One region of the Saccharopolyspora tripterygii genome, then DNA from elsewhere that is predicted to be linked to it. Evidence: riboswitches for the same ligand, from Rfam matches in the RefSeq annotation. Region 1 holds a riboswitch; each other region holds the start of a gene.
What was found. A riboswitch is a leader RNA that binds a small molecule or an ion and turns the genes downstream of it on or off. The one in region 1 is predicted to bind S-adenosylmethionine.
Positions count from the first base shown of each region.

Region 2: another riboswitch for S-adenosylmethionine. It lies ahead of thrC (threonine synthase); the one in region 1 lies ahead of ACYVF3_RS14885 (aminotransferase class V-fold PLP-dependent enzyme).
Region 3: another riboswitch for S-adenosylmethionine. It lies ahead of ACYVF3_RS00295 (methionine ABC transporter ATP-binding protein); the one in region 1 lies ahead of ACYVF3_RS14885 (aminotransferase class V-fold PLP-dependent enzyme).

Region 1 covers NZ_BAAGZP010000018.1:213,420-223,375, forward strand. The annotation lists gene dnaE (DNA polymerase III subunit alpha) at 1-3,190, opposite strand, end outside; gene ACYVF3_RS14865 (AsnC family protein) at 3,430-4,407, shown strand; gene ACYVF3_RS14870 (hypothetical protein) at 4,434-4,721, opposite strand; gene ACYVF3_RS14875 (RluA family pseudouridine synthase) at 4,768-5,652, opposite strand; gene lspA (signal peptidase II) at 5,694-6,302, opposite strand; gene ACYVF3_RS14885 (aminotransferase class V-fold PLP-dependent enzyme) at 6,461-7,783, opposite strand; SAM riboswitch class IV at 7,818-7,933, opposite strand; gene ileS (isoleucine--tRNA ligase) at 8,136-9,956, opposite strand, start outside.
Region 2 covers NZ_BAAGZP010000038.1:122,337-132,292, reverse strand. The annotation lists gene ACYVF3_RS27325 (VOC family protein) at 325-705, opposite strand; gene ACYVF3_RS27320 (GntR family transcriptional regulator) at 908-1,621, opposite strand; gene manD (D-mannonate dehydratase ManD) at 1,738-2,949, shown strand; gene rpsT (30S ribosomal protein S20) at 3,010-3,270, opposite strand; gene ACYVF3_RS27305 (sulfite exporter TauE/SafE family protein) at 3,478-4,284, shown strand; gene ACYVF3_RS27300 (EamA family transporter) at 4,306-5,169, shown strand; gene holA (DNA polymerase III subunit delta) at 5,170-6,156, opposite strand; SAM riboswitch class I at 6,254-6,392, shown strand; gene thrC (threonine synthase) at 6,407-7,675, shown strand; gene ACYVF3_RS27285 (DNA internalization-related competence protein ComEC/Rec2) at 7,763-9,956, opposite strand, start outside.
Region 3 covers NZ_BAAGZP010000001.1:45,277-55,232, reverse strand. The annotation lists gene ACYVF3_RS00305 (MetQ/NlpA family ABC transporter substrate-binding protein) at 1-156, opposite strand, end outside; gene ACYVF3_RS00300 (methionine ABC transporter permease) at 257-940, opposite strand; gene ACYVF3_RS00295 (methionine ABC transporter ATP-binding protein) at 937-1,959, opposite strand; SAM riboswitch class I at 2,200-2,289, opposite strand; gene rsmA (16S rRNA (adenine(1518)-N(6)/adenine(1519)-N(6))-dimethyltransferase RsmA) at 2,464-3,333, opposite strand; gene ACYVF3_RS00285 (transglycosylase family protein) at 3,436-4,926, opposite strand; partial or broken gene ACYVF3_RS00280 (transglycosylase family protein) at 5,547-5,798, opposite strand; gene ACYVF3_RS00275 (TatD family hydrolase) at 6,094-6,927, opposite strand; gene metG (methionine--tRNA ligase) at 6,927-8,723, opposite strand; gene rsmI (16S rRNA (cytidine(1402)-2'-O)-methyltransferase) at 8,872-9,708, opposite strand; gene ACYVF3_RS00260 (dolichyl-phosphate-mannose--protein mannosyltransferase) at 9,907-9,956, shown strand, end outside.

The DNA.
Region 1 (9,956 bases):
CCTCGACCGAGGCGTCCAGGTCCTCCAGGGTCACGATCGCCCAGGGGTGGCCGTTCTTGTTGATGCGGCGCTGGATCCCCGAGATCATCCCGGCGATCTTGATCTGCTCCTTGCCGCCCGCGGATTCGCGCTCGCCTCCGACGAGCTCGGCGATCCCGGCGTCCTGGTACGGAGCCAGCAGCCGCTGCGCGCCGTCGAGCGGGTGCGCCGAGACGTAGAGGCCCAGCATCTCGCGCTCGTAGGCCAGCAGCTGCTTGCGCGGCCACTCGTCACCGGTGAACTGCAGGTGCGCCAGCGGCGATGCGGACTCAGCGGTGTCGGCGTCGTTCTCGGCGCCGAAGAGGTCGAACTGGCCCATCGCCTGCTGGCGCTTGAGCCCGATCACCGCGTCCACCGCGGCCTCGTGGTGCTGCGAGAGCGACATCCGGGTGTGCCGCAGCGAGTCGAACGCGCCCGCCTTGATCAGCGACTCGATGACGCGCTTGTTGCACGCCAGGATCTCGGACTTGTCCAGGAAGTCGGTGAAGGAGGTGTAGCGGCCCTTCTCCTCGCGGCTGGAGACGATCGAGGCCACCACGTTGGAACCGACGTTGCGGATCGCGCTCATGCCGAAGCGGATGTTGCCGTCGACCGCGGCGAAGGTGTCCTGGGAGTCGTTGACGTCCGGCGACAGCACCTGCACGCCCATCCGGCGGCATTCCGCCAGGTAGACGGCCATCTTGTCCTTGTTGTCGCCGTTGGAGGTCAGCAGGCCGGCCATGTACTCCGCGGGGTGGTTCGCCTTGAGGTAGGCCGTCCAGTACGCCACCAGGGCGTACCCGGCCGCGTGGGACTTGTTGAACGCGTAGCCGGCGAACGGCAGGACCGTCGCCCACAGCTTGTCGATCGCCTGGTCGGAGAAGCCCTGGTCGCGCATCCCGGCCTGGAAGCCCTCGAACTCCTGGTCCAGGACCTCCTTCTTCTTCTTGCCCATCGCTCGGCGCAGGATGTCGGCTCGACCGAGGCTGTAGCCGGCGACCTTCTGCGCGATCGCCATGATCTGCTCCTGGTAGACGATCAGGCCGTAGGTCTCGGCCAGGATGTCCCTCAGGGGCTCGTCGAGCTCCGGGTGGATCGGCTCGACCGGCTTCTTGCCGTTCTTGCGGTCGGCGTAGTCCAGGTGCGCGTTGACCTCCATCGGTCCCGGCCGGTACAGCGCGTTCGCCGCCACCACGTCGCCGAACTCGGTGGGCTGCATGCGCTTGAGCAGCTCCCGCATGCCGCCACCTTCGAGCTGGAACACGCCCAGGCTCTCGCCGCGCGCCAGCAGCTCGTAGGTCTTGGCGTCGTCCAGCGCGAGGCTGGAGAGGTCGATCTCCAGGCCGTGGTTGTCCTTCACCATCTCCAGCGAGTCGCCGAGGATGGTGAGGTTGGACAGGCCCAGGAAGTCCATCTTCAGCAGACCGATGGCCTCGCAGGACGGGTAGTCCCAGCCGGTGATGATCGACCCGTCGTCGCGGGCCCACAGCGGGACCGCTCCCATCAGCGGCTGCGAGGAGAGGATCACCGCGCACGCGTGCACACCCGCGTTGCGGATCAGGCCCTCCAGCCCGCGCGCGGTGTTGAAGATCTGCGACACCGACGGGTCGGTCTCGATCAGCGAGCGAACCTCGGACGCCTCGGTGTAGCGCTCGTGCTGCGGGTCGACGATGCCCGAGAGCGGGATGTCCTTGGCCGCGATCGGCGGCGGCAGCGCCTTGGAGATCTTGTCCGCGATGGCGAAGCCCGGCTGACCGTGGTGCACGCGGGCGGCGTCCTTGATCGCGGCCTTCGTCTTGATCTTGCCGAAGGTGATGACCTGGGCGACCTTGTCCCGGCCGTACTTGGTGATCGCGTACTGCAGCACCTCGTCGCGGCGGCGGTCGTCGAAGTCGAGGTCGATGTCCGGCGGCGAGTCGCGCTCCGGGTTCAGGAACCGCTCGAAGATCAGGCCGTGCTCCAGCGGGTCCAGGTTCGTGATGTGCAGGATGTAGGCCAGCAACGAGCCCGCGGCCGAACCGCGGCCCGGTCCGACGTGGATGCCCTGCGACTTCGCCCACCGGGTCAGGTCACCGACCACCAGGAAGTACGCGCAGTAGCCCTTGGTGTCCAGCACGTCGAGCTCGGTCTTGATCCTCTCCAGGCACTCCTGGCTCGCGCCGTCGGGATAGCGGGTCGGCAGGTACTGCTCGATCTCGCCCTCCAGCAGCTCCCGCTCCGACAGGCCGCTGCCGTCGGAGATGCGCGGCATCCGGTCCTGGAAGGACCAGACGTCCTCGTAGGACTCCACCATCTCGGCGACCAGCAACGTGTTGTCGGCCGCGCCCGGGACCTCGGAGTCCCAGTACTCGCGCATCTCCTCGGCGGATTTCAGGTAGTAGCCGTCACCGTCGAACTTGAACCGGCTGTCGTCCGAGAGCGTCTTGCCCGACTGCACGCACAGCAACGCCCCGTGCGACTCGGCCTGGTCCGCCGTCACGTAGTGGCTGTCGTTGGTGGCCAGCGGCGGGATTCCCAGCTTCTTCGAGATGTCCAGCAAGCCCTGGCGCACCGACCGCTCGATCGGCAGGCCGTGGTCCATCAGCTCCAGGAAGAAGTTCTCCTCGCCGAAGATCTCCTGGTACTCGGCAGCCGCGCGCAACGCCTCGTCGAACTGCCGCAACCGGAGTCGGGTCTGCACCTCACCGGACGGGCAGCCGGTGGTCGCGATGATCCCCTCGGCGTGCTCGGCGATGAGCTCCTTGTCCATCCGCGGCTTGCGGTACATGCCCTCGAAGCTCGCGCGGCTGGACAGGGCGAAGAGGTTGCGCAGGCCCGTGGCGTCGCGGGCGAACATCGTCATGTGCGTGTAGGCACCGGCGCCCGAGACGTCACCGCCCTCGCCGAACTCGTCGGTGCCCCGCTGCTTGGCCTCGCCCCAGAAGATCGGCTTCTTCTGGAAGCGGTTCCCAGGAGCGACGTAGGCCTCGATGCCGATGATCGGCTTGATGCCGGTCTTGCGCGCCTGCTGGTAGAACTCGTCCGCGCCGAACATGTTGCCGTGGTCGGTCATCGCGACCGCCGGCATCCCGAGCCGCTGCGCTTCGGAGAACAGCGCACCGACCTTCGCCGCACCGTCGAGCATCGAGTACTCGGTGTGCACGTGCAGGTGGACGAAGGGGTCGACGGACACGGACAAGTTCTCCTTCGCGGCGGGATCGAAGACGAGTCAGCCTAACTCCGGCCACCGACCGAGCAGCCCGTTCCACCGGGCGTTGCGCGTCGTTCCACGCGACCGGGGTGCCGGATGTCGTGTGCGGGGTGGGGGAAGTTTTCATGAAAACTTCCCCCACCCCGCACACGACGTCCGCCGGTGTCGGGAACTCGTGCCTCGCACACGTCCGCCCACCTGACCAGGTAGCGTGGGACGACGTGACTGGCCCTGATCCCGTGGACGTGCGACTGCTAAGCGCCGTGGCAGAGATGGGCCGAGCGGCGGTCCCGGACATCGCCGGTCGGCTCGGCATGGACGTGCGCGACGTCGCCGCGCGGCTCGCCGCCCTCTCCACCACCGGACTGCCGCTGATGGTCGGCGTCGAGTGCGATCAGCAGGGCATCCGCAACGCCGTCGCCGCCGCTCAGCAGTGGGCGGCCCAGAACGCCGCGAGCGGCCCGTACCCGATGGCACCCGGCCAGTACAGCGGCCCGCAGCAGGTGTCGGGGCCCTACCCGGTGCCCGGTCCGCAGCAGATGTCCGGCCCCTACCCGGTGCCCGGCCCGCACCCGGCGTCAGGGCCCTACCAGGTATCCGGCCCGCACCAGATGTCCGGTCCTCAGCAGGTTTCGGGGCAGCACCAGGTCGGCGGGCCGCAGCAGATGGCCCACCCGCAGCAGCCGGTCGCCCCGGTACCGCCGATGAGCTCTTGGGGACCGCCCGGGTCCGCGGCGTGGGCGCGCGGTGACCAACCCGCGGCCCCCGCTCCCGCACCGACCGGCAAGGTCGGCTCCAAGCTGGAGGTCAACGGGATGTCCGGCGAGCGGATCAGCATCCAGCTCGTCGAGGTCGTCGATCCGGCCGATTTCCTCTACACCGCAGCCGGGTACGAGCTCCAGCCCGGCGAGCGCTCGGTCGTCGTGCACACCGAGCTGACCAACCACGGGCAGGTGCCGTTCGCATCGCTGCCCGACATGTACCTGGAACTGGTCGCGAAGGACGGTTCACCGGTGACCAAGGCTCCGGTGTCGATGTCGTCGCGCCCACCGCACCGGATGGGCGTCCAGCCCGGCGAAACCGCCGGTGGCCACACGGTGTACGTGCTCAACGAGTCCACCGAGGTCTCCGCGGTCCGCTGGACCCCGCAGCCCGGTGATCAGCAGCGCACGCTGCTCTGGGACATCTCCGACCTCTGACGGGCCACCGCGCCGGCTGGAACCGCCTACGAATCGCGGCGGAAGAAGTTCAACGGGTTGGTGCGCCTGGGCTTGTCCGCGCGATCCTTGCTGCGGTACTGCAGCGTCGGCCAGTCGCCCGCGTCGTCCCGGGCCCGCTCGGGCTCCGGCTCGCCGATCACGGACGGCGTGGCGGGTCCGACGTCCTGGGCGCTGATCACGTCACCGAGGCTGTGGAGGCCTTCCGGTGGCGTGTCGAGATCCGCCTGCGGATCCACCACGGGCATGCCGCGGGGAGGAGTCGGTGTGTCCGATCCGTGAAATTCCTGAGCCATCGGACCCCCTTCGTCGCGCGCCGATCCGATCACCACGGTACCCGGTCTAGCCGTCCTGATCGCGCAACTCGTCCAGAGCGTGCTGCAAGTCGTCCGGGTACTCGCTCTCGAACTGCAGCCACCCGCCCGACGGGTGCTCGAAGGACAGGCTGCGCGCGTGCAGCCACTGCCTGGTGATCTGCAGCCAGCGGGCCAGCACCGGGTCGGCGCCGTAGGTGATGTCGCCGACGCAGGGGTGCTTGATCGCCGAGAAGTGCACCCGGATCTGGTGGGTGCGACCGGTTTCCAGCTTCACGTCGATCAGCGTCGCGGCGCGGAACGCCTCCACCGTCTCGTAGTGGGTGATGCTCGGCTTGCCCCCGGTGACCACCGCGAACTTGTAGTCGTGCCGCGGGTGCCGGTCGATCGGCGCGTCGATGGTGCCCCGGCTCGGGTCGGGCAAGCCCTGAACCACCGCGTGGTACCGCTTCTCGACCGTGCGCTCCTTGAACGCGCGCTTGAGCACGGTGTAGGCGTGCTCGCTCTTGGCCACCACCATCACGCCAGTGGTGCCCGCGTCGAGGCGGTGCACCACGCCCTGGCGCTCGGCGGCACCGGAGGTCGAGATGCGCAGGCCGGCCGCGGCCAGGCCGCCGACCACGGTCGGGCCCTCCCAGCCGGGGCTCGGGTGGACGGCGACGCCGATCGGCTTGTCGATCACGACGATGTCGTCGTCCTCGTGCAGGATCTTCATACCCTCGACCGGCACGGCCACCACCTGCGGCGGCTGCTCGGCGGCGGGCAGGCTGACCTCCAGCCAGGACCCGGCCATCAGCCGATCCGACTTGCCCGCGGGGCTCCCGTCGACCAGGACGTCACCGGCCTCGGCGAGCCCGGCCACGGCGTTGCGGGAGAGCCCGAGCAGCTTGGACAGGCCTGCGTCGATCCGCATGCCGTCCAGCCCCTCGGGGACCGGAAGGGTTCGGAGTTCGCTCACGACTTGCGCGCCTTCTGCTTGCGGTGGACCGTCCCGTCGAAGTCGCGCCCCATCAGCGACAGCAGCACCACGAGGATGCCGCCGCAGGTGATGCAGCTGTCGGCGACGTTGAACACCGGGAACACCTGACCGCCGGGCGCCAGGAAGGAGAGGAAGTCCACGACGTGGCCCTGCAGCGGGCCGGGCGCCCGGAACAGCCGGTCGCCGAGGTTGCCGCACGCACCGCCGAGCACCAGGCCGAGGCCGACGGCCCACCCCGGCGAGCGGAGCTTCGGGGCCAGCCACACGATCACGCCGACCACGGCGATCGCGAGCAGCGCGAGCAACCAGGTCAGGCCGGTGGCCATCGAGAACGCGGCACCGGGGTTGCGCAGGACGTCGAAGTAGAAGAGGCCTCCGAGCACCTTCACGGGCGGGTTGCCCTCGATGGTGGCGACGACGGCGATCTTGGTGACCACGTCCAGGGCCAGGCCCAGCGCCGCCACCCCGAACAGCAGCGCCAGCAGCTTCGCGGACCCGCCCTTCGGGGCGTCCGCGGCCGGGTTCGTCTCAGCGGACTCCGGCGTGGAGGCCGCCTGCTCAGAGGAGGGGTGCTCGGTGCTCACCCCGCCATTGTCCCCGACCCGGCCGGACACCCACGCACCAGGACTGCGACACCCGGTCACCCGATCCCGGTTTTAGTCCAAACTGAGCCGACAAAACGGACATGATCATGGCTCGGTTTGGACTAAAACTGGGACTTGCCGCTCACCGCATCCCCTGATCAGAGGAGGAAGGGCGGTAGCGGGCGCTGGTCGTCGACCGGTTCCCAGCGGCCGCTCGACTGCTCGTAGCTCACCGCAGGACCATCGCTGACCAGGGACTTCAGGGCGGCGATCAGGCGGTCGACGTGTTCAGCGGTGGTGCCGAGGCCGATGCTGACGCGCAAGGCCCGGCCGCTGTCCGAGCCGGCCTTCGCGAGCAGGTTCTTCGTGCCGAGGTGGGCGCAGAACAGACCGTCGCGGACGCCGATGCCGTGCTCCGCCGACAGCGCGGCGGCGATCAGCCCCGGGCCCTGACCGTCGAGGGTGAAGCTGACGACCCCGACCCTGTCGTGCTCCGCGCCGAACAGGCTCAGCTCGCGCAGGCCGGGGACCTCGGCCAGGCCCGCGCGCAGGCGTCCGAGCAGCGCGGCCTCGTGCTCGACGACGCCCTCCCAGCGGGTGGCGAAGGTGCGGCAGGCGGTGGCCAGCGCGTGCACGCCCACGGTGTTGGGCGAGCCGGCCTCGTGGCGCTCCGGACCGGTCGTCCAGCTGACCGCGCGCTCGTTGACCACGCGGGTGGCGCCACCGCCCACGAGGTGGGGCTCGGCGGCGTTGAGCCAGTCGGCGCGGCCGATCAGGGCCCCGGCGCCGAAGGGGGCGTAGAGCTTGTGGCCCGACAGGGCGAGGTAGTCGACGTCGAGCTCGGCGAGCCGGATCGGTCGGTGCGGCGCGAGCTGCGCGGCGTCGAGCACGGTCCGGGCTCCCCTGCTGCGCGCGACGCGGGCGAGCTCCGCGACCGGCCACACCTCGCCGGTGACGTTGCACGCCCCGGTCAGGACCACCAGGCGAGGCCCCTCCGGGCACTCCGCCAGCGCCGCGTCCAGCGCGGCAACCGCGTCGGCGGGCGATGCGGGCGCCGCGATCCGGCGGACGTTGCGCCACGGCAGCAGAGCCGCGTGGTGCACGGTGTCGAACACGACCACCGACGTGCCGCGCGGAACGGCCGAGGCCAGCAGGTTCAGCGAGTCGGTGGTGTTGCGGGTGAACACGACCTCGTCGCCCTGGCGGGCACCGGCGAAGTCCAGCAGCACCCGGCGCGCGCCTTCGTAGACCCGGGTGCACACCTGCGAGGCGAAGCCTGCTCCGCGGTGCACGCTCGCGTAGTAGGGCAGCAGCTCGTCCACGGCGTCGCGCACGGCGGACAGGCACGGTGCGCTGGCGGCGTGGTCGAGGTTGGCGTAGCTCGCGGTTCCTCCGGTGACCAGGGGAACCCGCAGGCCTGCTCCGGCCACGCCGGGAACGGCGACGGACTGGCTCGGAACATCGATGACGGCTGAAGACATCGCGACCCTCCCGGGGCCTCAAGGGCCCTCGGCGGGCCCGCGCTTGCCGAGCCGCACTGCGCGACCGGCCAGGTCTTCACCCGGGGCACCCCACCGCGGTAGGAGGGTTGCCGGCCAGCGAGCCGGGGCTTGGCGCTGGCGCTCATGACCTTCGCGGCGAACGGTAGCGCCTCACCCCGCTCCGCGACAACGTCGTCCCATCTGGTGGGCGCGGCGTGGGCAGCGGGCGGTTTTGGTCCGAACTGACCCGACATTCCCGACATCGATCATGGACGGTTCGGACCAAAACCGACCCCGCGCAAGACCGAGGCCCCGAGAGCGAACCCCGGGGCCTCGATGCGCGAGAACGGCGTCAGACGCGCGAGACCGCGACCTTGATCTCGATCCCGTCGCCGACCGCGCCGGTGGCGGCATCGGCCGCGTCACCGAGGTCGACCGCGTCGGCCAGGGTCTCGCCCGCGATGAACTCGCGGTGCGCCTCGACGGCCCGGGCGACCTCGGCAGGTGCCTCGATGGTGACCGTGATGCGGTCCGAGACCTCGAAACCGGCTTCCTTGCGGGCGTTCTGGACCACCCGCACCACGTCGCGCGCCAACCCCTCGGCCGCGAGCTCCGGAGTGACGTCGGTGTCCAGCACGACCAGCCCGTCGCCGCCCGGCAGCGCAGCGGCCGCGCCGGAGTCGGTCGAGACCAGCCGCTCGGTGAACTCGCCCTCCTGCAGCTCGATGCCCGCAGCGACCACGGTCGACCCGCGGTGCTCCCAGTCGCCGGCCTTCACGGCCTTGATCACGGTCTGCACGTCCTTGCCCAGCCGCGGACCGGCCGCGCGAGCATTGACCGCGATCTCGAAGTGCCCGTGGGCCGCGACGTCGGTGCTCAGCTCCAGGTCCTTGACGTTGACCTCGTCGCTGATCAGGTCCGCGAACGGGCGCAGCGCCTCGGCCCCCGGGGTGGCCACCACGAGGCCGCCCAGCGGCAGCCGGACGCGCAGCTTGTTGGCCTTGCGCAACGCCAGCGCCGAGGAGCACACCTGGCGCACCTGGTCCATCGCCGAGACCAGTGCCGGGTCGGCGGGCAGCTCGTCGACCAGCGGCCAGTCGGCCAGGTGCACCGAACGGCCACCGGTGAGCCCCCGCCACACCGCCTCCGCGGTCAGCGGCAGCAGCGGCGCCACCACCCGGCTGGTCACCTCCAGCACCGTGTGCAGCGTGTCGATCGCGTCCTTGTCGCCCGCCCAGAACCGGTCCCGGGAACGGCGCACGTACCAGTTGGTCAGCACCTCCAGGAACTCCCGCACGGTCGCGGTCGCGGTCGCCAGGTCCAGGGCGTCCATCGAGGACTGCACGTCGCCGACCAGCTCGTGGGTTTTGGCCAGCACGTAGCGGTCGAGCACGTGGGTGCTGTCGGTGCGGAACTCCCCGCTGACGCCCTCGGCGTTGGCGTAGAGCGCGAGGAAGTACCAGGAGTTCCACAGCGGCAGCACAGCCTGGCGCACCGCGTCCCGGATGCCCCGCTCGGTGACCACCAGGTCGCCGCCGCGCAGGATCGGGCTCGACATGAGGAACCAGCGCATCGCGTCGGAACCGTCGCGGTCGAAGACCTCGTTGACGTCCGGGTAGTTCTTCTTGGACTTCGACATCTTCTGGCCGTCGTGGCCCAGCACGATGCCGTGCGCCACGACGTTGCTGAACGCCGGCCGGTCGAACAGCGCCGTGGCCAGCACGTGCAGCGTGTAGAACCAGCCGCGGGTCTGACCGTGGTACTCGACGATGAAGTCGCCCGGGTAGTGGTGCTCGAACCAGTCCGCGTTCTCCATCGGGTAGTGGACCTGCGCGAACGGCATCGAGCCCGACTCGAACCAGCAGTCCAGCACCTCCGGCACCCGGCGCATCGTGGACTTGCCGGTCGGGTCGTCCGGGTTGGGCCGGGTCAGCTCGTCGATCTCCGGGCGGTGCAGGTTCGTCGGCCGCACCCCGAAGTCGCGTTCGAGCTCGTCCAGCGAACCGTAGACATCCGTTCGCGGGTGCTCGGGGTCGTCGGAGCACCACACCGGGATCGGCGAACCCCAGTACCGGTTGCGGGAGATGTTCCAGTCGCGGGCGTTCTCCAGCCACTTGCCGAACTGGCCGTCCCGGATGTGCGAGGGAACCCAGTTGATCTGCTTGTTGAGCTC
Region 2 (9,956 bases), on a different contig from region 1:
CGACGCCCAACTCCCGGACACCCGCACACCGCCGCTCGCCGATGTGGCACGCCCCACCGCCTCGGGGGAAAGCTGCGGGGTGTTCGCTTCATCGAGCACCCGCGCGGGGTCAGCATGATCACCACGCGGAACACAGCGCCCGCCGCGCGCTCGCCACGCGATGCGAGGGGTTCCGTGCACGTCTACCGAATCGCACCGCACAGCCGGCGGAAGAGCAGCCGAAGCGACCACGCCCACTGCGTGGAGCCGGCGCTGAGTCCTGACGTCGTGGCAGTGCGGGATTCGCGGCGGCGTTCGGCGAGCGCTCGCGGGTGCGGAGGAGCGCTAGTCGCCCCGGGTGTCGCGGCGGATGGGGTGGTCAGCGGGAACCTCGACGATGACGATGCGCATGCCGTCGGGATCGGCGATCCAGCCTTCGTGCAGGCCCCAGGGCTTGTGCTCCGGTTCGGCGAGGACGGTGACGGCCTGATCGCGGAGCTCGTCGAAAGTGGCGCGGAGGTCCCGCACCTGGAGCCACAGCACCTGATCCGGGCTCGGCCCCTGATCCCCTCGACCGGAGACCTCCAGATACCCCTGCCCCAGGAAGAACACCGTGCCTCCGGGGAACTCGCGGCACACCGCCAGCCCCAGCACGTCGCGGTAGAACCGCACCGACCGATCGTGATCGGCGGGTCGCAGGATCATCCGGCTGTTCAAGACCTCCATGCCCGCATTTCTACCGCCAAGCCACCCCCACGCCCAGCACCGACCCGAACCCCGGGGGCAGGGGCCGGAGCGAGCCCGGCCGCCGGAGTGCTCCCTGCTCACCACTCGGCAGTTTTGGCCCGAACCGACCGGGCAATTCAGACATTGATCATGGACGGTTCGGACCAAAACTGCCCACAACCCGAACGAGGCCCAGCCGACGTCACTGGAGGACTGTGATGCTGCGCCTGATGGGGCGCTCGTCGGCGCTGCCGACGAAGAGTTCGGGGGACTCCGCCCGGATGCGCTCGACGTCCTCGAAGACGGCGCGCAGGTGCCCGCGGAGAGCCGAGGAGGCGGCGTCGAGGTCGCGGGATTCGAGGCCGTCGACGATCTCGGCGTGCTGGTCGATCAGGGACGAGATGGGGCTGACCGTGCGCAGGCCGAGGCGACGTGCGCGGTCGAGGTGGGCCTTGGCCTGCTCGACCGTGCGCCACGAGTTCGCGTGGCCGGCTGCGGCGAGCAGGCGCTGGTGGAAGGCCTCGTCGAGCTCGAAGAACCGATCCACGTCCTCGGCCACCTCGCGCTGCTGCCGCAGCAGGTCGCGCAGGGCTTCGACGTCCTCGTCGGTGCGGCGCTCGACGGCATCGGCCAGCGAGGCGACCTCGACGGCTTCGCGGACGAACTGGGCGTCGGCGATGCGCTGCGGATCCACCCTGGCGACGAATGAACCGAGCTTGGGGAAGACCCGGACCAGGTCCTCCTCGACGAGCAGCAGCAGACCCTCGCGCACCGGCGTCCGGGACACCCCCAGCTCGCGGGCGAGCTCGTTCTCCGACAGCGGATGCCCGGGCGGCAGCTGCAACGTGACGATGCGCCGCCTGATCTCGCGGTGCGCGGCCACCCTCGCCGAGGTCTTGCCTCCCGTGCTCGCCATGTCCACACCCTATCGAGGACCTTGAACCGTGGCATCCCACCGCTTGTATGGTAGTGCTGATGTTCATCGGCGGCTCGCCCGGATCGGCGGCGGCCGACCCGACCGAGAGGACCGAGTTGTCCAAGATCGTCGACGCGAAGGTCATCGTCACCGCGCCAGGCCGCAACTACGTCACCCTCAAGCTCACCACCGCCGACGGCGTGGTCGGCTGGGGTGACGCGACCCTCAACGGGCGCGAGCTCGCGGTCGCCTCCTACCTGCGCGACCACCTCTGCCCGCTGCTGATCGGCCGCGACTCGCAACGCATCGAGGACACCTGGCAGTACCTCTACAAGGGCGCCTACTGGCGGCGCGGGCCGGTGACCATGACCGCGATCGCCGCGGTCGACGTCGCGCTGTGGGACATCAAGGGCAAGGTCGCCGGACTACCGGTGCACCAGCTGCTCGGCGGGCCCGCCCGGGACGGCGTGCTGGCCTACTGCCACGCCACCGGCGACGACGTGCCAGCGCTGCTCGACGACGTCGCCGCGCACCTGGACCAGGGCTACCTGGCCATCCGGGCGCAGGCGTCGGTGCCGGGCGTCGACAAGACCTACGGCGTCCCGGCCAAGGGCGAGTTCTACGAGCCCGCGTCCTCGAACGTCCCGGAGGAGGGCCGCTGGGACACCGAGTCCTACCTGCGGCACGCGCCCGAGGTGCTGGGGGCGGTGCGGGAGCGGTTCGGGTTCGGCTTCCACCTGCTGCACGACGTCCACCACAGGCTCACCCCGATCGAAGCCGGACGGCTGGGCAAGGACCTCGAACCGCACCGGATGTTCTGGATCGAGGACCCGACGCCGGCCGAGGACCAGAGCGCGTTCCGGCTGATCCGGGAGCACACGACCACGCCGATCGCGGTCGGCGAGGTGTTCAACTCGATCTGGGACTGCCAGCAGCTCATCACCGAGCGGCTGATCGACTACATCCGGACCTCGGTGTCGCACGCGGGCGGCATCACGCACCTGCGGCGGATCTTCTCGCTGGCCGAGCTCCACGGAGTGCGCACGGGATCGCACGGAGCCGGGGACCTCTCCCCGATCTCGCTGTCGGCGGCGCTCAACGTGGACCTGGCGGTGCCGAACTTCGGCATCCAGGAGTACATGGGCCACACCGAGCAGACCGCCGAGGTGTTCCGCTCCGGCTACACCTTCGCCAACGGCTACCTGCATCCCAGCGACGAGCCCGGCCTGGGCGTGTGGGTCGACGAGCAGGCAGCGGAGCGGTTCCCCTACGAACCCCGGTACCTGCCGGTGAACCGCCGCCGCGACGGCTCGATGCACGACTGGTGAGAACGCGCAACGGCCCCTCTCCCGCGACGGGAGAGGGGCCGTTGCGACGACTGGGAAAACTCAGATCTTGTTCACGCGGGCGGCCATGGCCGACTTCTTGTTGGCGGCCTGGTTCTTGTGGATGACGCCCTTGCTGGCGGCCTTGTCCAGCTGACGGCTGGCGACCTGCTGCAGCTCGACGGCCTTGTCCTTCTCGCCGGCGTCAGCGGCCACGCGGAACTTGCGGATGGCGGACTTCAGCGTGGTCTTCACAGCCTTGTTGCGCTGGCGGTTCGCCTCGTTGGTCTTGATCCGCTTCATCTGGGACTTGATGTTGGCCACTGGTGCGCCTCTTCCTCGTCAGTCGAATCGCGTGCCGCACTCGATCGGCCCGGTCCGGGGACCGGTTTCCTCCACGGCGGAATGCCGTACGACACGGTCATCCAGGCTAACACCCCTCACCTGCGGGTTCTCCGGGTGGTCCGGATGCCGCGAGGGTGCTCACAACCGCTCGGATTCGACCGTGCGCCGGAAATACGGTGACACCTCGTGCTCACCGCGTTGAACTGGCCCGGATTCGCCGACCTCACCCTCACCGGGCTGCTGATCCTCTGCGCGGCGGCGTTCCTGGCCGGAGCCGTGGACGCGATCGTCGGCGGCGGTGGGCTCATCCAGCTGCCCGCGATGCTGATGCTGATGCCCGGCGGCGAGGTCATCTACTCGCTGGCCACCAGCAAGATCGCCGCGATCGCCGGAACCTCCGCCGCTGCCCGGACCTACGCCAAGCGCACCCCGATGGACTGGCGCGCAGCGCTTCCGATGGCCGCGGTAGCGCTGGTCGGGTCGCTGGGCGGGGCCGCGCTCGCCGATGCGCTGCCGTCCTCGGTGCTCAACGTGGTGGTGTTCGTCGCGTTGGTCGTGGTCGGCGTCTACACCTGGCGCAGGCCCGACCTCGGCTCGGTGCACGCGCCCCGGTTCGCGCGGCGGTTGCAGCTGGCGCTGATGTTGCTCGGTGGCGCGGTGATCGGCTTCTGGGACGGCATCGCCGGGCCTGGAACGGGTTCGTTCCTGGTGTTCTGGTTGGTCAGCCTGGTCGGGTTCGCCTTCGTCACGGCTTCGGCGACCGCGAAGGTCGTCAACGTCGCCACCAACCTGGGAGCGCTGGCCTTCTTCATCCCCGCCGGAAAGGTGCTGTGGGGACTGGGTTTGGTGATGGCGGCCTGCAACATCACCGGCAGCGTGCTGGGCGCGGCGCTGGCCGCGGGTCGCGGGTCGGCGTTCGTCCGCCGGGTGTTCCTGACGGTCGTGGTCGGGCTCGTGTTCAGCCTCGGCTGGAAGATCGCCCTCAGCGGCTGAGGCTGTAGGCTCCGGGCACTCATGAGCGCTGCCGCTGTCGTTCTCGTCGTCCTGGCCGCGTTCGCGCACGCGGGCTGGAACTTCTTCGCCAAGCGCGCCGGTTCCTCCGGCGCGGGTTTCGTGTGGCTGACCGCGACCTGTTCGTCCGTGCTGTACCTGCCGGTGGCGGCCGGGGCTCTCCTGATCACCGGAGCTCCTCCGCTGGGCGCCTGGACGCTCGGAGTCCTGGTCAGCGCGACCATCCACCTCGGGTACTTCCTCCTGCTGCAGCGCGGCTACTCGGTGGGCGACATGTCCGTGGTCTACCCGCTGGCCAGGGGAACCGGCCCGATGCTGTCGATGGTCGTGGCGGTGCTGGTGCTGCAGGAGCGACCCGGGTGGCTCGGGGTGTGCGGCGGTGTCCTCGTGGTGGCAGGGGTTTTCGTGATCGGCCTGTCCGACGGGGTGCCGCGCGCAGGGGCGAACCTGGCGGGGGTCGGCTTCGGGCTGCTCACCGGGGCGTTGATCGCGACCTACACCGTGTGGGACGCGCACGCCGTCACCGGGCTCGCGCTGTCACCGCTGCTCTACGACTGGGCCAACAACGTCACCCGCAGCGCGCTGCTCGCCCCCTACGCCGTGCGCAGGCGCGGCGCGCTCGGCCGTATTTGGACCGAGCACCGGCGGGAGATCATCGCCGTCGGGGTGCTCTCGCCGCTGGCCTACATCCTGGTGCTGTTCGCCATGCAGATGGCGCCGGTGAGCCTGGTGGCCCCGGCGCGCGAGCTGAGCATCGTGCTGGCCGGGCTGCTGGCGTGGCGCGTGCTCGGCGAGGCGCAACCGGTCCGGCGGATGACCGGCGCGGTCGTGGTGCTCGCCGGTGTCGTGCTGATCGGCGTGGCCTGATCAGCCGCGCTGGTTGCGCAGCGCGACCAGCCGCAGGACCGTCTTCTCCAGGGCGTAGTCGGCGTCGGCGGCCATGCCCTTGACCCCCGCGTTGACCTCGGCGACGACCTGCAGCGCCGCGGCGAGGCTCGTCGGTGTCCAGCCGCGCGACTGCGCCAGGGCCTTCTTGACCTTCCACGCGGGCATCCCGAGATCCCCGGCGAGCCGGTAGGGGTCGTTGCGACCTCCCGCCGCGGCGACGCGGCCGATGGTGCGGACGGAGTCGGCCAGGGCGTCGGCGATGAGCACGTGCGGCACGCCCAGCTGGATCGCCCAGCGCAGCGCCTCCAAGGCTCCCGCCCGGTCACCGACCACGGCCTTCTCGGCGACGGCGAACCCGGTCACCTCGGCGCGGCCCCGGTAGTAGCGGCCCACGGCGTCCGCGTCGATCTTGCCGCCGGTGTCGGCCACCAGTTGCGAAGCGGCGGCCGACAGCTCCCGCAGGTCCGACCCGACGGCCTCGACCAGCGCGCTCACCCCGCCGGAGTCGGACTTGCCGCCCGCCCTGCGGATCTCGTCCTTGACGAACGCCTCGCGCTCGGCGGGCTTGGTGATCTTCTTGCACTCGGTGACGCGCGCGCCGATCTTCTTCAGCGCGTTGGGCAGCTCCTTGGCCTGTTTGGCCCGGCCGCCGCCGCTGTGCAGCACCACCAGCGTCACGCCCTCCGCAGGCTGCTTGGCGTGCAGCAGCAGCGCTTCCGCGATCTCCTTGCCCGCGTCCTGCGCCGACTCGACCGCCAGCACGCGCGCCTCTGCGAACAGCGAGGGACTCAGCATTTCAGCCAGCTCCGGCGGGGTGAGGTCACTCACCTTCACCCTGCTGAAATCCGCGTCCGGATCGGCGGCTCTCGCGGCCCCGACAGCGGCCCACATCGCGCGCTCGACCAGCAGCTCTTCGTCTCCGAGCACCAGGTGCAGCGGGTCGGCGACAACGGTCGGGGAGCTCATGAACGAATGGTCCCACGGGGCCGCGACAGTCCCGCCATCTGGATGCGCACTGGCCAGGAACACATTCGTTCAACTAACGTTGCCCTCACAATCGAATAGCTCATCCAGAGGGGCAGAGGGAACGGCCCGTTGAAGCCCCGGCAACCGTTCGTCCGATGCATCGCGCAAAATTCCGGCGCGAGGTCACGGACGCAAAACAGGTGCCAATTCCGACCCGTCCGCGGGACAGATGAGGAGAGGACCTCGCGCGATGACTGCTGCTGCCCACGCCAACACGACCGCTGGCAAGAAGTTCGATCTCGGCAATGCCGTCGAATTGGTGTCCAAGGAAGAGGGACACCGGCAGCCGTTGGCCCCTGAGTTCGTCTCCCTCGAAGACTTCTCGCCGCTCGAGGTCGCCTACGACTTCGGCAAGATCCGCCGCGAGGACGTCGAGTCCGGTCCGCGTTCGATCTGGCGCTACAAGCAGTTCCTGCCCGTCCCGGGCAACGTCGACCAGATCCCCAACACCGAGCCCGGCTGTACCCGCTTGATCCAGGCGGACAACCTCGCCAAGGCGCTTGGCGTGAAGAAGATCTGGATCAAGGATGACACCGGCAACCCCACGCACTCCTTCAAGGACCGCGTCGTCGCCGTCGCGCTGGCCGCCGCCCGCGAGTTCGGGTTCAAGGTGCTGGCCTGCCCGTCGACCGGAAACCTCGCCAACGCCGTGGCCGCCGCTGCCGCCCGCGCCGGCTGGGACTCGGTGGTCCTGGTGCCCAAGACCCTCGAGCGCGCCAAGATCCTCATGAGCGCGGTCTACGACGGCTCGCTGCTGGCCGTCGACGGCAACTACGACGACGTCAACCGGCTGGCCACCGAGCTCGCCGGTGAGCACGAGGACTGGGCGTTCGTCAACGTCAACGTCCGCCCCTACTACTCCGAGGGCTCCAAGACGCTGGGCTTCGAGGTCGCCGAGCAGCTGGGCTGGCGACTGCCCGAGCAGATCGTGGTGCCGATCGCCTCCGGCTCGCAGTTGACCAAGGTCTACAAGGGCTTCAACGAGTTCAGCCAGGTCGGCCTCGTCGACGAGAGCCCGGTGAAGATCTTCGGCGCGCAGGCCAGCGGCTGCTCCCCCGTCTCCACCGCCTACCGCAACGGCCACGACGTGGTGCAGCCGGTCAAGCCGGACACCATCGCGCGCTCGCTCGCCATCGGCGCGCCCGCCGACGGCCCCTACGTGCTCGACGTCGTCCGCAAGACCGGCGGTGCCATCGAAGACGTCACCGACGACGAGGTCCGCGCGGGCATCCGCCTGCTGGCCCGCACCGAGGGCATCTTCGCCGAGACCGCCGGTGGTGTCACCGTCGCGACCGCCAAGAAGCTCATCGAAGCCGGCAAGATCGACCCGGACGCCGAGACGGTCTTGCTGATCACTGGTGACGGTCTCAAGACCCTGGACGCCGTCGAGGGCGAGCTCGGACCGAAGGCGACCGTCGCGCCGACCACCGAGTCGGTGAACCAGGCCCTCGGCCTCTGATCCAGTTGTAGACGAGCACTCCTCTCCTGCGAGCGGGTGGCGGTCCCTGCGGACCGCCACCCGCTTCGTCGTTCCCGCTTCGGACGGTCATCTCTCGTCGGCGCGCAGCGGGTCCCCGCGCGCGGCGAAGCGAGGCCCCTGCGGCCCCGGCAGGACGGCGATGTCTCCTTCCTGGTCGGTGCGCAGCACCCGCGAGCCGGCACGGGTGAGCGCACCGGTCACGAACGGGTTCGGGTGCCCGTAGTCGTTGCCCGCACCGACGCTGATCAGCGCGAGCCTCGGCCGGACGGCTTGCAGGAAGCGCGGTGTGGTGTAGCGGGATCCGTGGTGCGGGACCTTGAGCACGTCCGCCCGCAGATCCGCTCCCGACGACACCAGGCGTCCCTGTCCCTGCAGTTCGACGTCACCGGTGAGCAGCACGCGACCGGCCGTGGTCGTCGCCCGCACCACAAGGGACGCATCGTTGGCGTCGTCGGCGGTCTGCGTTCGGGTCACGCCCGTGTCGGGCGCCAGCACGTCGAGGACCAGGGCGGGCCAGTCCAGTCGTTGACCGGCCTGCAGCGTGACGACCGGGGTGCGGTGCGCCCTGGCATCGCGCGCCAGATCGTCGAAGGCCCACTTCGGTTCGCGCAGCGGTCCGATCGCCACCGCGCCGACCGAGGTCTCGCCCAGGATCGTCCGCAGCCCGCTGACGTGGTCGGCGTGCAGGTGCGTGAGCACCGCCATCGAGACCCGGTGAATCCCCAAGCGCCGCAAGCAGTTCGCAGCTCGTCGGGGGTCCGGCCCGGTGTCGACCACCACGGCCTCTCCCGGCCTGCCGGTGGCGAGCACCAGACCGTCGCCCTGGCCCACGTCGCAGGCCACAACGCTCCAGCCCTGCGCGGGCCATCCCGGCAGCATGGTGCGCACCGGCAGCACGATCAGCGCGCTGAGCAGCACCGCGACCACCGCCAGAAGTCGAATCCTCCTCCCCCGCAACGCGATCAGGCCCACCAGCACCAACACCCCCAGGAGCAGACCGCCGCCCGTGCCGGTCGGCCAGTCGACGACCGCCCCCGGCACCGCCGAAGCGCGATCGGCCACCAGCAGCACCCATTCCAGCTCCGGGCCCGCCAGCTCGACCCAGATCCACGCCACCCACGACGACACTCCAGCGGTGACCGTGGCCAGCACCCCGAACACCGTCGCCGGGGCGATCACCGGTGCCGCCAGCAAGTTCGCCGGAACCGCCACCAGGCTCACCCCGCCCGAGATCGCCGCGATCAGCGGTGCGGTGACCACGTGCGCGGCCACCGGCACCGCGATCGCCTCGGCCAGACCGACGGGCACGCCCCGCTCGCGCAGCGCTGCGGCCCACACCGGTGCGAGCAGCACCAGCCCGGCCGTAGCCGCGACCGACAGGGCGAAGCCCGCGCTGGTCGCCAGCTCCGGCAGCAGGAGCAGCAGCGCGATCACGCTCGCCGCCAACGCCGGCAGCGCCGAGCGACGCCGGCCCAGCACCAGCGCGAGCAGCGTGATCGCCCCCATCACCGCAGCGCGCAGCACGCTCGGCTCCGGACCGGCCAGACCGACGAACCCGACCAGCGCCGCACCCGCCCCGATCGCGCACACGACCGGGCCGAGCCCCAGCAGCCGGAGCAGCAGCAGGGCCGCGCCGCAGACGATCGCCAGGTTCGCTCCCGACACCGCCGTGAGGTGGCTCAGGCCCGCTGTCTCGAAGTCCTGCTCCACCTCCGGGGCCAGGCCGCCGGTGTCGCCGACGACCAGCCCCGGCAGCAGACCCGCCGCCTCCGGACCCAGGTGCACGGCCGCGGTCTCGCGCAGTCCCGCTCGCATGCTCGCGGCCAGCCGCTGCCACGCGGGCGGCGCCGAGACCTCGCCCGGTTCCCGGTACACCGGCAGCATCGCCACGACGAGTTCGCCGTCGCGCGGCGGCGCCACCCTCGCCGTGACGGTGAGCCGTTGTCCTGCGATCAGCCCACGCCACGAATCCGTGGGCACCAGCAGGACGATCGATCCACCCGTCTCGTACCGGCGTCCGGCGATCTCGGCGCTCACCAGCTCCGCTCGGGCCAGCGAGCGGTCCTGCGCCCTGCTGGCACCGAAGGCCGCCCCGCGCAACGGGTTCGGCGCCGTGGACAGCTCGACCCGGACCGTCACCGGCTCACCTGTTCCCGCCGCGTGCCGCAGCGGATGGTCCTCGACCCGGTGAGCCCGCAGCGCGATGCCGCTCGCCGCCACGCCGGCCAGCAGCAGGACCACCAGCACCGCCCTGGCACCC
Region 3 (9,956 bases), on a different contig from region 1:
CAGGTTGTCGTCGACGTACTGCAGGATCTCGCCGTGCGGGGTCGGGCTGACCCCGATCTTCAGCGGCGCGTTGGGGTCCTCCGCGGCGGATCCACCACCGCAGGCGGCCAGCAGCACCCCGGCCGAAGCGAGCAGTGCGGCGAAGCGCAAACGCATGTCGTGCGTCCTTTCAACGAGCCTGTTCTCAGGCAGGCAGGGGTAGCGCACCGTCCTCGTGGGACGAGGCGCGTGAGGGAATTCGTTCGTGCTCGGGGCCTCAGCCGACGGCGGTGCGCCGGCGGTCGACGAGCTTGGCGGTGCGATCGGTGATCAGCTGCATCGCGAAGGCCAGCGCACCCAGGACGACGACGGACCCGTAGAGGATCCGGTCGTCGTAGCCCTGGTAGCCGTCCTGGATCGCGGTCGTGCCGAGCCCGCCGCCGCCGATGGCACCTGCCATCGCGGCGTAGCCGATCAGCGCCACCGCGGTGACGCCGACGGCTCCGACCAGCGCCGCCCGGGACTCCCCGAGCAGCACCGTCCACACGATCCGCAGCCTGCTGGAGCCGGTCGTGATCGCGGCCTCGACCACGGTGAACCCGACCTCGCGCAACGCGTTCTGCGTCAGCCGCGCGAAGAACGGGATCGCTCCGATGGTCAGCGGCACGATCACCGCGCTGCTGCCGATCGAGGTGCCGATCAGCAGCCTGGTGAAGGACGCGAGCACCACCAGCAGCACCACGAAGGGCACCGAGCGCACCACGTCCACGACCACGCCGAGAACCTTGTTCAGCACTGGCTTGGGGTTGAGCCCGACCGGTGAGGTCAGGTGCAGCAGCACGCCCAGCGGCAACCCGCCGACCACGGCCAGCACGGTCGCCACCAGCACCATGTAAAGCGTTTCGAGCGTTGCCTCGCCCAGCAGTTCGCCGACCTCCGACCAGGGGGTCACATCAGTCACGCAGCAGCAACTCCGTCAACGCTCACCGGGGCGCGACGGACGTGCGCGTCCCGCTCGACCATCCACTTCAGCGCCGCCTCGGAGCGCTCACCGGTCAAGCCGATCTTGAACTTGGCGACCGGGGTGTCGCCGAGGCGGGTCAGGCCACCGCCCAGGATCGCCAAGTCGACGGCGAACCGGTTGGAGGCCTCGGGGAGCAGCGCTCCCACGGCGGCGAAACCGACGAGCACGACCTCGGCGACCACGTCGTGGCGGCCCGAGGTCGGGCGCAGCGACTCGGCCTGGTCGGTCTCGGGCAGCAAGGTGCCGCTGATCTTGCTGCCGGGCTCGGCGACGAGGTCCAGGACCTTGCCGTGCTCGACGACCTGGCCGTCCTCCAGCACCGCGACGTCGTCGGCGATCTTGCGGACCACGGCCATGTCGTGGGTGACCACCAGGACGGTGACGCCGAGCTCGGCCCGCGCGCGGTCGAGCACGGTCAGCACCGAATCGGTGGTGGACGGGTCCAGCGCGGAAGTCGGCTCGTCGGCCAGCAGCACCGAGGGCTTGGCGGCCAGCGCGCGGGCGACCGCGATCCGCTGGCGCTGACCACCGGAGAGCTGGTCCGGGTAGGCGGCGGCCTTGTCGGTGAGGCCGACCAGGTCGAGCAGCTCGCCGACGCGGTTGCGCCGCTGCGGACCGCCGATGCCTGCCGCCTCCAGCGGCAGCGCGACGTTGCCCGCCGCGGTGCGCTGCCGCAGCAGCGAATCACCCTGCGGGACAACGCCGATCTGCCTGCGGGCGGCGCGCAGCGCCTTGCCGTCCAGCGACACGAGGTCGGTGCCGTCGACCCGGATGGCACCGGCGTCGGGCTTCTCCAGCAGCGCGATGCACCGGGCCAGAGTCGACTTCCCCGCCCCGCTCGGTCCGACCACGCCGCACACCGAGCCCGCGTTGACCTCCATCGACACACCGTCGAGGGCGCGGACGGAACTGCCGTTCTGCTGGAACGACTTGGTCAGGTTCTCAACTGAGATCACGATCTGCTCCACATCAGCTCGCAACGGCCGCGCCCGCGCAGGGCAGCAGCCATGGGGAACTTCTCAGGGAAAGGAAGGGAAGAAGGGCCAGGTCACATCTCGCGACGACATGCGCAGGTCGTGCGCAAGCCGTTGTCGATGACCCGCCTCTGCGTGAGCAGTTCCCTGATGTGGCGTACCTCGGACCGGGCATCGCCGGTGGCAGGCAGGTTCGCTAACCGCACGTTGGAATCCACAGTCACTCCATCGGTCCTGGCGTTAGCACCTGCCCGCGATGGGTGGTTGCTGCGGCGTCAACAAGCCAGGTCTCTCAGCCGCTCGGGATGGATTTCCCGAATAGTAGAACCCATCGACAGGTCGCGACGCAAGCTGATAGCCGTCACTGACCGAAATCGTTTGCCACATCACATACCGAGTGGAGCGGGAATTATTCCGCTCGCAGTGGTGTTTTCGTGACCCTCAGTGACGTCGCGGTGGGTGTGCGCAAGCCACCGGACGAGTGGTTCAGCTGGTCGTCCCGGATGACGCGACCTCCGCGATCCGGGCGAAATCGGCGATCCGCAGCTGCTCCCCGCGCGTCGCGGGATCGACGCCCGCCGCGCGCAGCAGCTCCTCCGCCCGGGCCGCCGAACCGGCCCAGCCCGACAGCGCGCCGCGCAAGGTCTTGCGCCGCTGCGCGAACGCGGCGTCCACCACGCGGAACACGTCCTGCCGCGCAGCGCTGGACGGCGGGTCGACGCGCTCGAAGGCGACCAGGCCCGAGTCCACGTTGGGCACCGGCCAGAACACCTTGCGCGGCACCGGCCCCGCGCGCCGGACGTCGGCGAACCAGGCGGCCTTCGCGCTCGGCACCCCGTAGACGCGGCTCCCGGGCTCCGCGGCCATCCGGTCGGCGACCTCGGACTGGACCATGACCAGTCCCTTGCGCAAGCTCGGCAGCTCGGCCAGCAGGTGCAGCACGACGGGGACCGCGACGTTGTAGGGCAGGTTGGCGACCAGCGCGGTCGGGGGCTTCGCGAAGTCGGCGGCCCGGACTCGCAGGGCGTCGGCGGGCAGCACGGTGAGCCGGTCGGCCAGCTGGGGCGCGAACTCCTGGGCCGTGCGCGGCAGCCGCTCGGCGAGCACCGGGTCGATCTCCACCGCGGTGACGGCGCCGGCCTCCGGCAGCAGCGCGAGCGTGAGCGAGCCCAGGCCCGGGCCGACCTCCAGCACGACGTCATCCGCACCGACCTCGGCCGCGGAAACGATGCGGCGCACGGTGTTCGGGTCGTGCACGAAGTTCTGGCCGAGCTTCTTGGTCGGTTTGATCCCCAGCTCGTCGGCCAGTCGGCGCACGTCGGCCGGGCCCAACAACGCCGCCCCCTGCTCATCCACGCAGAAGAACCTACCCGTGCCGGTTTCACGAGGTCAGCGCGGGTGATGCAAAAAGGAGGCACCCGTCGCGACGACGGGTGCCTCCTCGGTGGAGCGTGACGCTCAGTCGAGGCCGAGCTTGCCGGAGCAGGAGGGCCATGCGCCGTAGCTGCCGCCACGGGCTGCGCGCACCTTCTCGGCGACCGAGATCTGCTGCTCGCGGCTGGCCTGGTGCGGGTACGGGGCGTACTGATCGCCGCCGTAGGCGTCCCAGGTGGACTTGTCGAACTGCAGCCCGCCGTAGTAGCCGTTGCCGCTGTTCATGGCCCAGTTGCCGGTGGCTTCGCACTGGACGAGCTTGTCCCAGACGCCGCTGTTCGGCGCGGGCTTGCCGCCGACGCGGACGACCTTCTCGACCGGGGCCTTGGTGACCTTCTCGTCGATCACATCGCGCTCGGACTCCTCGCCGTTGCGCGTGGTGACCCGGGTGAACTGGATCTTCTCCCCGGCCTCGCCGGGGGACTCGACCCGCTCCTCGCCCTTGAACATCGAGTTGTCGACGATCTCGCGGACCGGCGGCGGAACCGGCACGGTCACGCTGATCACCGAGCTCTGCAGCCGGTCGATGCGCACCTCGGCGCCGGTGACCAGCTTGGCGTCGGCGCCGGGGGTGACCTTGTCGTCCGGGCCGAGCTGGAGCTTCTGCTCCTTGACGAGCTCGTCGATGTTGGCGGCGGTGGTGGTCAGCTGCTTCGGCGCACCGCTGCCGTCGAAGAGGGTGATGTCCTTCTGGGTGCGGACCGACAGCTCCATGCCCTGCTCGGGCACGGGCATGTTGCGGTCTGCGTTGAGGACGGCGCCTTCGGCGTTGACGCCGAGCTGGCGCAGGGCCTGCTCGACGGTGACCGAGCGGACCCATTCCTCGCGGACCTCGCCGTCGACGTTGAGCTTGATCAGCCGCCCGCGGTCGAGGGTGATGGTCTCGCCGTGGCCGACCTCGGCCTGCGGCGAGGGGCTCAGCGCGTCGTGCGGGCCGACGCGGATGCCCTGGTCCTCCAGGACCTCGCCGACGGTGTTGTCGTAGGTGTTGACGGAGCGCTCTTGGCCGTCGACCTCGACGGTGACCGACTTGTCCATCGCGGCGGCGGCACCACCGCTGCCGGTCAGGGTCAGCAGCACGCCGGCGACCGCACCCTTGAGGAAGCGGCGCTTCCACGCGGTGATCGCCTCGGTCTGCTGCTGCGGAAGAACGCCCGCCTGGCCCTCGGGCATCGCCTCGAGGAAGTCCATCGGGGGCAGGACGGTCGTCTCGGCGTTGATCAGCCGGATGACCTCGTCGACGTCGATCTCGGCTGTCGCGAGCATGTCCTCGGCGTCGGGGCCGAGAACGTCGTAGACGTCCTGCGGGGTGATCTCGAAGCCGGTGGCCGGGAAGCTCGGGTGCTCGTCGGACCACTGGGGGTCCGGACGATCGAGCAGGCCTACCGCGGTGTGCTGCTCCGTCGGCTGGACCGGGGTGAACCAGTCCGTTGCCGCGTCGAAGGAATCGGCCCAGTAGCCACCGCTCCGCGAATTCGCGAAACGCGCATGGCCGGGCTCGCCACGTCCGTTCACAGGGTCGTTACCTCCCGAAGGCGCAAAGTCGCGACCGCGATTTGACGAACGTGAGATGCGTTGGGCGAGTTCATGTTTCTCGCGCAACCCCTCTCGTTCCTCGCGTGCGCACAACCTTCGTGCTTCGTGTCTGTATCCGACTCCCGCAAGCCAATTGCCGCCTAGTCGCAGCGAGCTCCATGCGCTCACCGCAGACTTCCCCGACGTACACCGGCGAGACTAACGGGCGTTCCCCATGACTGGTTGTCATCGGTTACGGGGCCGAGACTCTACCGTGATCATGCGAGGCCGCCAAGGACCTGATTCGGACATGTGACCCCGGTTACACTTAATTGCCACGCAACTCAACACGATCTGTAGTCAAGATCGGCAAAAATTAGTCCATTCGGGGGGCACCGACAGGATTCGTTAGCCGCCTCCCCAGCCGCTTCCGTGACATATAACACGGGCCGTCCCAGCCTGAAATCCATGATCAACCCACGCCCGGGCCAGCGGAAACAGCCCGGCGCAAGGGTCCGGCCCGAGCTCTCTCGGGCGCTCGGGCCGGACCTCCCCTCCCCACGCACGAGGGAAACCAGCTCCCTCGCGACGATCATTCGCGTTATTGCGGCGATTTCACGTCATCGCGGCAATCCCAGCTTCCGCGAGCACGCCGGCCAGGCGCCGTAACCGCCGCGGGCGTCGCGCAACTGCTCCGCGATCGCGATCTGCTGGTCCCGCGACGCGCGGTGCGGGTAGCGGGTGAACCGCTCGCCCCCGTTCGCCGCCCAGGTGCTGCGGCTGAACTGCAAGCCGCCGTAGTAACCGTTTCCGGTGTTGGCGGACCAGTTGCCGCCGGATTCGCACCTCGCGAGCGAGTCCCACACCGCCGCTCGATCGTCGTTCGGGGTCGCCGCGGCGTTCGGGGTCACCGCGACCAGGGCACTACCGCTGACGGCGACAGCCGCTGCAACGGTCCACTTCGTGAATCCATGCAATTTCACTGCACATCCTCACAACCGATGGTTCCGGCTGAGGAGGACCTCCGCGGGAAGCTCCCGCGGAGTTCGGGGTGTCCCCCGTACCGGCTTCCACAGTGGACGGTAGGAGTCGGCGTGCGGACCGCAAGCGGACGCGGGCGGAACCCGCCTACCAGAAATCGCAGCGTGAGGAACTACAGGGCTGTGATTACCCCTGATCGAGGCCGAAGACTCGCTCTGCCGTGGCGGTGGTGGCCACTGCGAGCTCATCCGGGGTCATTCCACGGAGTTCAGCCAGGTCACGAAGGGTGTAATTGACGCAGTACGGCTGGTTGGGCCGTCCGCGGAACGGGTGCGGGGTCAGGAACGGCGCGTCGGTCTCCACGAGCATCTGCTCCAGCGGGACCGATTCTGCCGCCTCACGAAGGCTTTTCGCGTTGCGGAACGTCGCCGTGCCGGCGAACGAGAGGACGTATCCCTTGGCAACGCAGGACTTCGCGAATTCGGCGTCCCCGGAGAAGCAGTGGAAGACCACCTTCTCCGGAGCGCCCTCCTCGTCGAGGATGCGCAGGATGTCGTCGTGGGCCTCGCGGTCGTGGATCATCAGCGGCTTGCCGGTCCGCTTCGCGAGGTCGATGTGCCAGCGGAACGCCTCCTGCTGCGGCTCCGGCGGCGAGTAGTCCCAGTAGTAGTCCAGCCCCGTCTCGCCGACCGCCACCACGCGCGGGTGCGCGGCCAGCTCCTCCAGCGCGGCGCGGTCGCCGGCGCTGAAGTCCTTGGTGCGGGTCGGGTGCAGCGCGACCGCGGCGAACACCCGCTCGTCCCAGGTCGCGGCCTCGACGGCCCAGCGAGCGGAGTCGAGGTCGTCGGCGACGGTGACCACCCGTCCGACACCGGCGCTCTGCGCGCGGTCGACGATCGCGCGGACGTCCTCGGCCGTCTTGGCGCCGCACGCGTCCAGGTGGGTGTGCGAATCGACAGCTGCCGCCGCCAGCGCCTCGGGCACCGGCGGCAGCTCCTGCCTCTTGTCCTTCTTGCCCATCAGGACGGCTGGATCGGGGCCCACTCCGGGCCGGTCTCGCCGAGTTCGGCGTCGAGCTTGGCGAACAGCGGCTTCGGCTTGTCCAGCGGGCGGCCCACCTCGATCTCGGTGGACTCCCACTTGGCCTGCTCGGCGGCGTACTCGCCCATCAGCACCGGGTAGGACAGCGACGGCTCGTCGAGGTCGTCGACCTCGCGGATCTCCGGCTGCGCGGCCCAGACCCCGGAACCGCCCATCAGCTCGTGCACCTTCTGCGCGGAGTGCGGGAGGAACGGCGTGAGCAGCGTGTTGGCGTCCGAGACGACCTGCAGCGCGGTGTGCAGCACCGCGTCGCGGCGGTCCGGGTCCTCCTTGAGCTTCCACGGCTCCTGGTCGGACAGGTACTTGTTGGCCGCCGAGACCACCCGCATCGCCTCCTGCGAGGCGAGCTTGAACCGCGAGCTGCGCAGGTGCGTGCCGACGGTGTCGAACGCGGCGCGGGCCTGCGCCTTGAGCTCCTCGTCGGCGGGCGCCGGAGCGGTCGGCGCGGGGACCGCGCCGTTGTTCTTGGCCGCCATCGAGATGGACCGGTTGACCAGGTTGCCCCACTCGTTGGCCAGCTCGAAGTTGGTGCGGCGGACGAACTCGTCCCAGGTGAAGTCGGTGTCCTGGTTCTCGGGGCCGGCCACCGAGATGAAGTAGCGCAGGGTGTCCGGGCCGAACTCGCGCAGGAAGTCCCGCACGTAGATCACGGTGCCGCGCGAGGTGGAGAACTTCGACCCGCTCATGGTCAGGAACTCGCTGGAGACGACCTCGTCGGGCAGGTTCAGCTCGCCGAACGGGCCCACCTCGCCGCCCTTGTCGCCGTGGCCGTTGTGGCCCATCAGCAGCGTCGGCCAGATCTGGGCGTGGAAGGTGATGTTGTCCTTGCCCATGAAATAGTAGCCCTGGGCCGCCGGGTCGGTCCACCACTTCTTCCAGGCGTCCGGGTCGCCGGTGCGGCGGGCCCACTCGACGCTGGCCGACAGGTAGCCGATGACGGCGTCGAACCACACGTAGAAGCGCTTCATGGGCTGGTCGCGCCAGCCGTCCAACGGGATCGGCACGCCCCAGTCGAGGTCGCGGCTGATCGCGCGCGGGCGCATGTCGTCGACGAGGTTCTGCGCGAACTTGAGCACGTTGGGCCGCCAGCCGTCCCGGGTGGACAGCCACGTGCCCAGCGACTCGGTGAACGACGGCAGGTCCAGGAACAGGTGCTCGGTCTCGACGAACTCCGGCTTCTCGCCGTTGATCCGGGAGACCGGGTTGCGCAGCTCGGCCGGGTCTAGCTGGTTGCCGCAGTTGTCGCACTGGTCGCCGCGCGCGCCGTCGTAACCGCAGATCGGGCAGGTGCCCTCGATGTAGCGGTCGGGCAGCGTGCGGCCGGTCGACGGGCTGATCGCGCCGGTCGTGGTCTTCGGCAGCACGTAGCCGTTGCGGTGCAGCGCGAGGAAGAGGTCCTGCACCACCTTGTAGTGGTTCCCGGTGGTGGTGCGGGTGAACAGGTCGTAGGACAGGCCGAGGCCCTGCAGGTCCTCGGTGATCACCCGGTTGTACTTGTCGGCGAGCTGGCGGGTGGTCAGGCCCTCGTTCTCCGCCTGGACGGAGATCGGGGTCCCGTGCTCGTCCGTGCCGGAGACCATGAGCACCTGGTTGCCGGCCATTCGCTGGTACCGGGAGAAGACGTCCGAAGGCACACCGAATCCGGAAACATGACCGATGTGCCGGGGACCGTTGGCATACGGCCAGGCCACAGCGGTCAACACAGAGGCGCTCATGGTCTTCAAGGGTAGTCGGCCGCGCATCGTCGTTTCCGGTGCGGGGGCGAGGGGCGGTTTTGGTCCGAACCGTCCATGATCAAAGTCCCTTTTGCCCGGTCAATTCGGACCAAAACTGCCGACGGGCGACACGCACTCCCGCTCGGGGTCACTTCCGCGAGGCAAGGACCGCGTCGTAGAGCTCCTTCTTGCGGACTCCCGCGAGCTCGGCGACCTCGGCCACCGCGTCCTTGAGGCGGATTCCCTCGGCGGCTCGCTGCTCCACGCGCCCCACCAGCTCCGCGGGGTCGGCGGGGGCATCCTGCTCGGCACCGCCGAGGACCACCGTGATCTCGCCCCGGACGCCGTCGGCAGCCCATTCGGCGAGCTCGCCGAGGCTGCCGCGCTTGATCTCCTCGTAGGTCTTGGTGAGCTCGCGGCAGACCGCCGCCGGGCGCTGCTCCCCGAGCACCGAGACCGCGTCGGCGAGGGCGTCGGCCAGCCGGTGCGGCGCCTCGAAGAACACGCTCGTCCGCTCCTCGGCGACCAGCCTGGCGAAGAACTTCCGGCGCTCACCGCTCTTGCGGGGCGGGAAGCCCTCGAAGCAGAACCGGTCGGAGGGCAGGCCGGACACCGCGAGCGCGGTGGTCACCGCCGACGGTCCTGGCAGGCACGTCACCGGCAGCCCTTCGGCAACGCACGCCGACACAAGCCGGTAGCCGGGGTCGGACACGCTCGGCATCCCGGCGTCGGTCACCAGCAGCACCGTCGTGCCCTCGCGCAGCGCGTCGAGCAGCATCGGGGCGCGCGCCGACTCCACGGCCTCGTAGTAGCTGACGACCTTGCCCGCCGGGTGAACGCCCAGCGCGCTGGCGAGGTTGCGGACCCGCCGGGTGTCCTCGGCGGCCACCACCTCGGCCGAGCCGAGGGCCTCGATCAGCCGCGCGGACGCGTCGCGGGCGTCGCCGAGCGGGGTGGCGGCGAGCAGCAGGGTGCCGGAGTCCATGACGACACAGCGTAGGCCGGGTCGGGAAATCGAACCCCGACGGTGCGACCGGGCAGGGCGCGCCCGCCCCTTACGATCGACGATGTGAGCGCCCCAGTCCGCAGGTTCGGCGGTGCCGACGAACTCGTCCAGGTCGGCCGCGCACCGTCAGCTCGCCGTCCCGGGGAGTCCGACCCGCTTCCGTTGCTGGACACCGCGATGCCCACCGACCGCCGACGCGGCTGGGTGGTGACGCTGGTGATCACCCT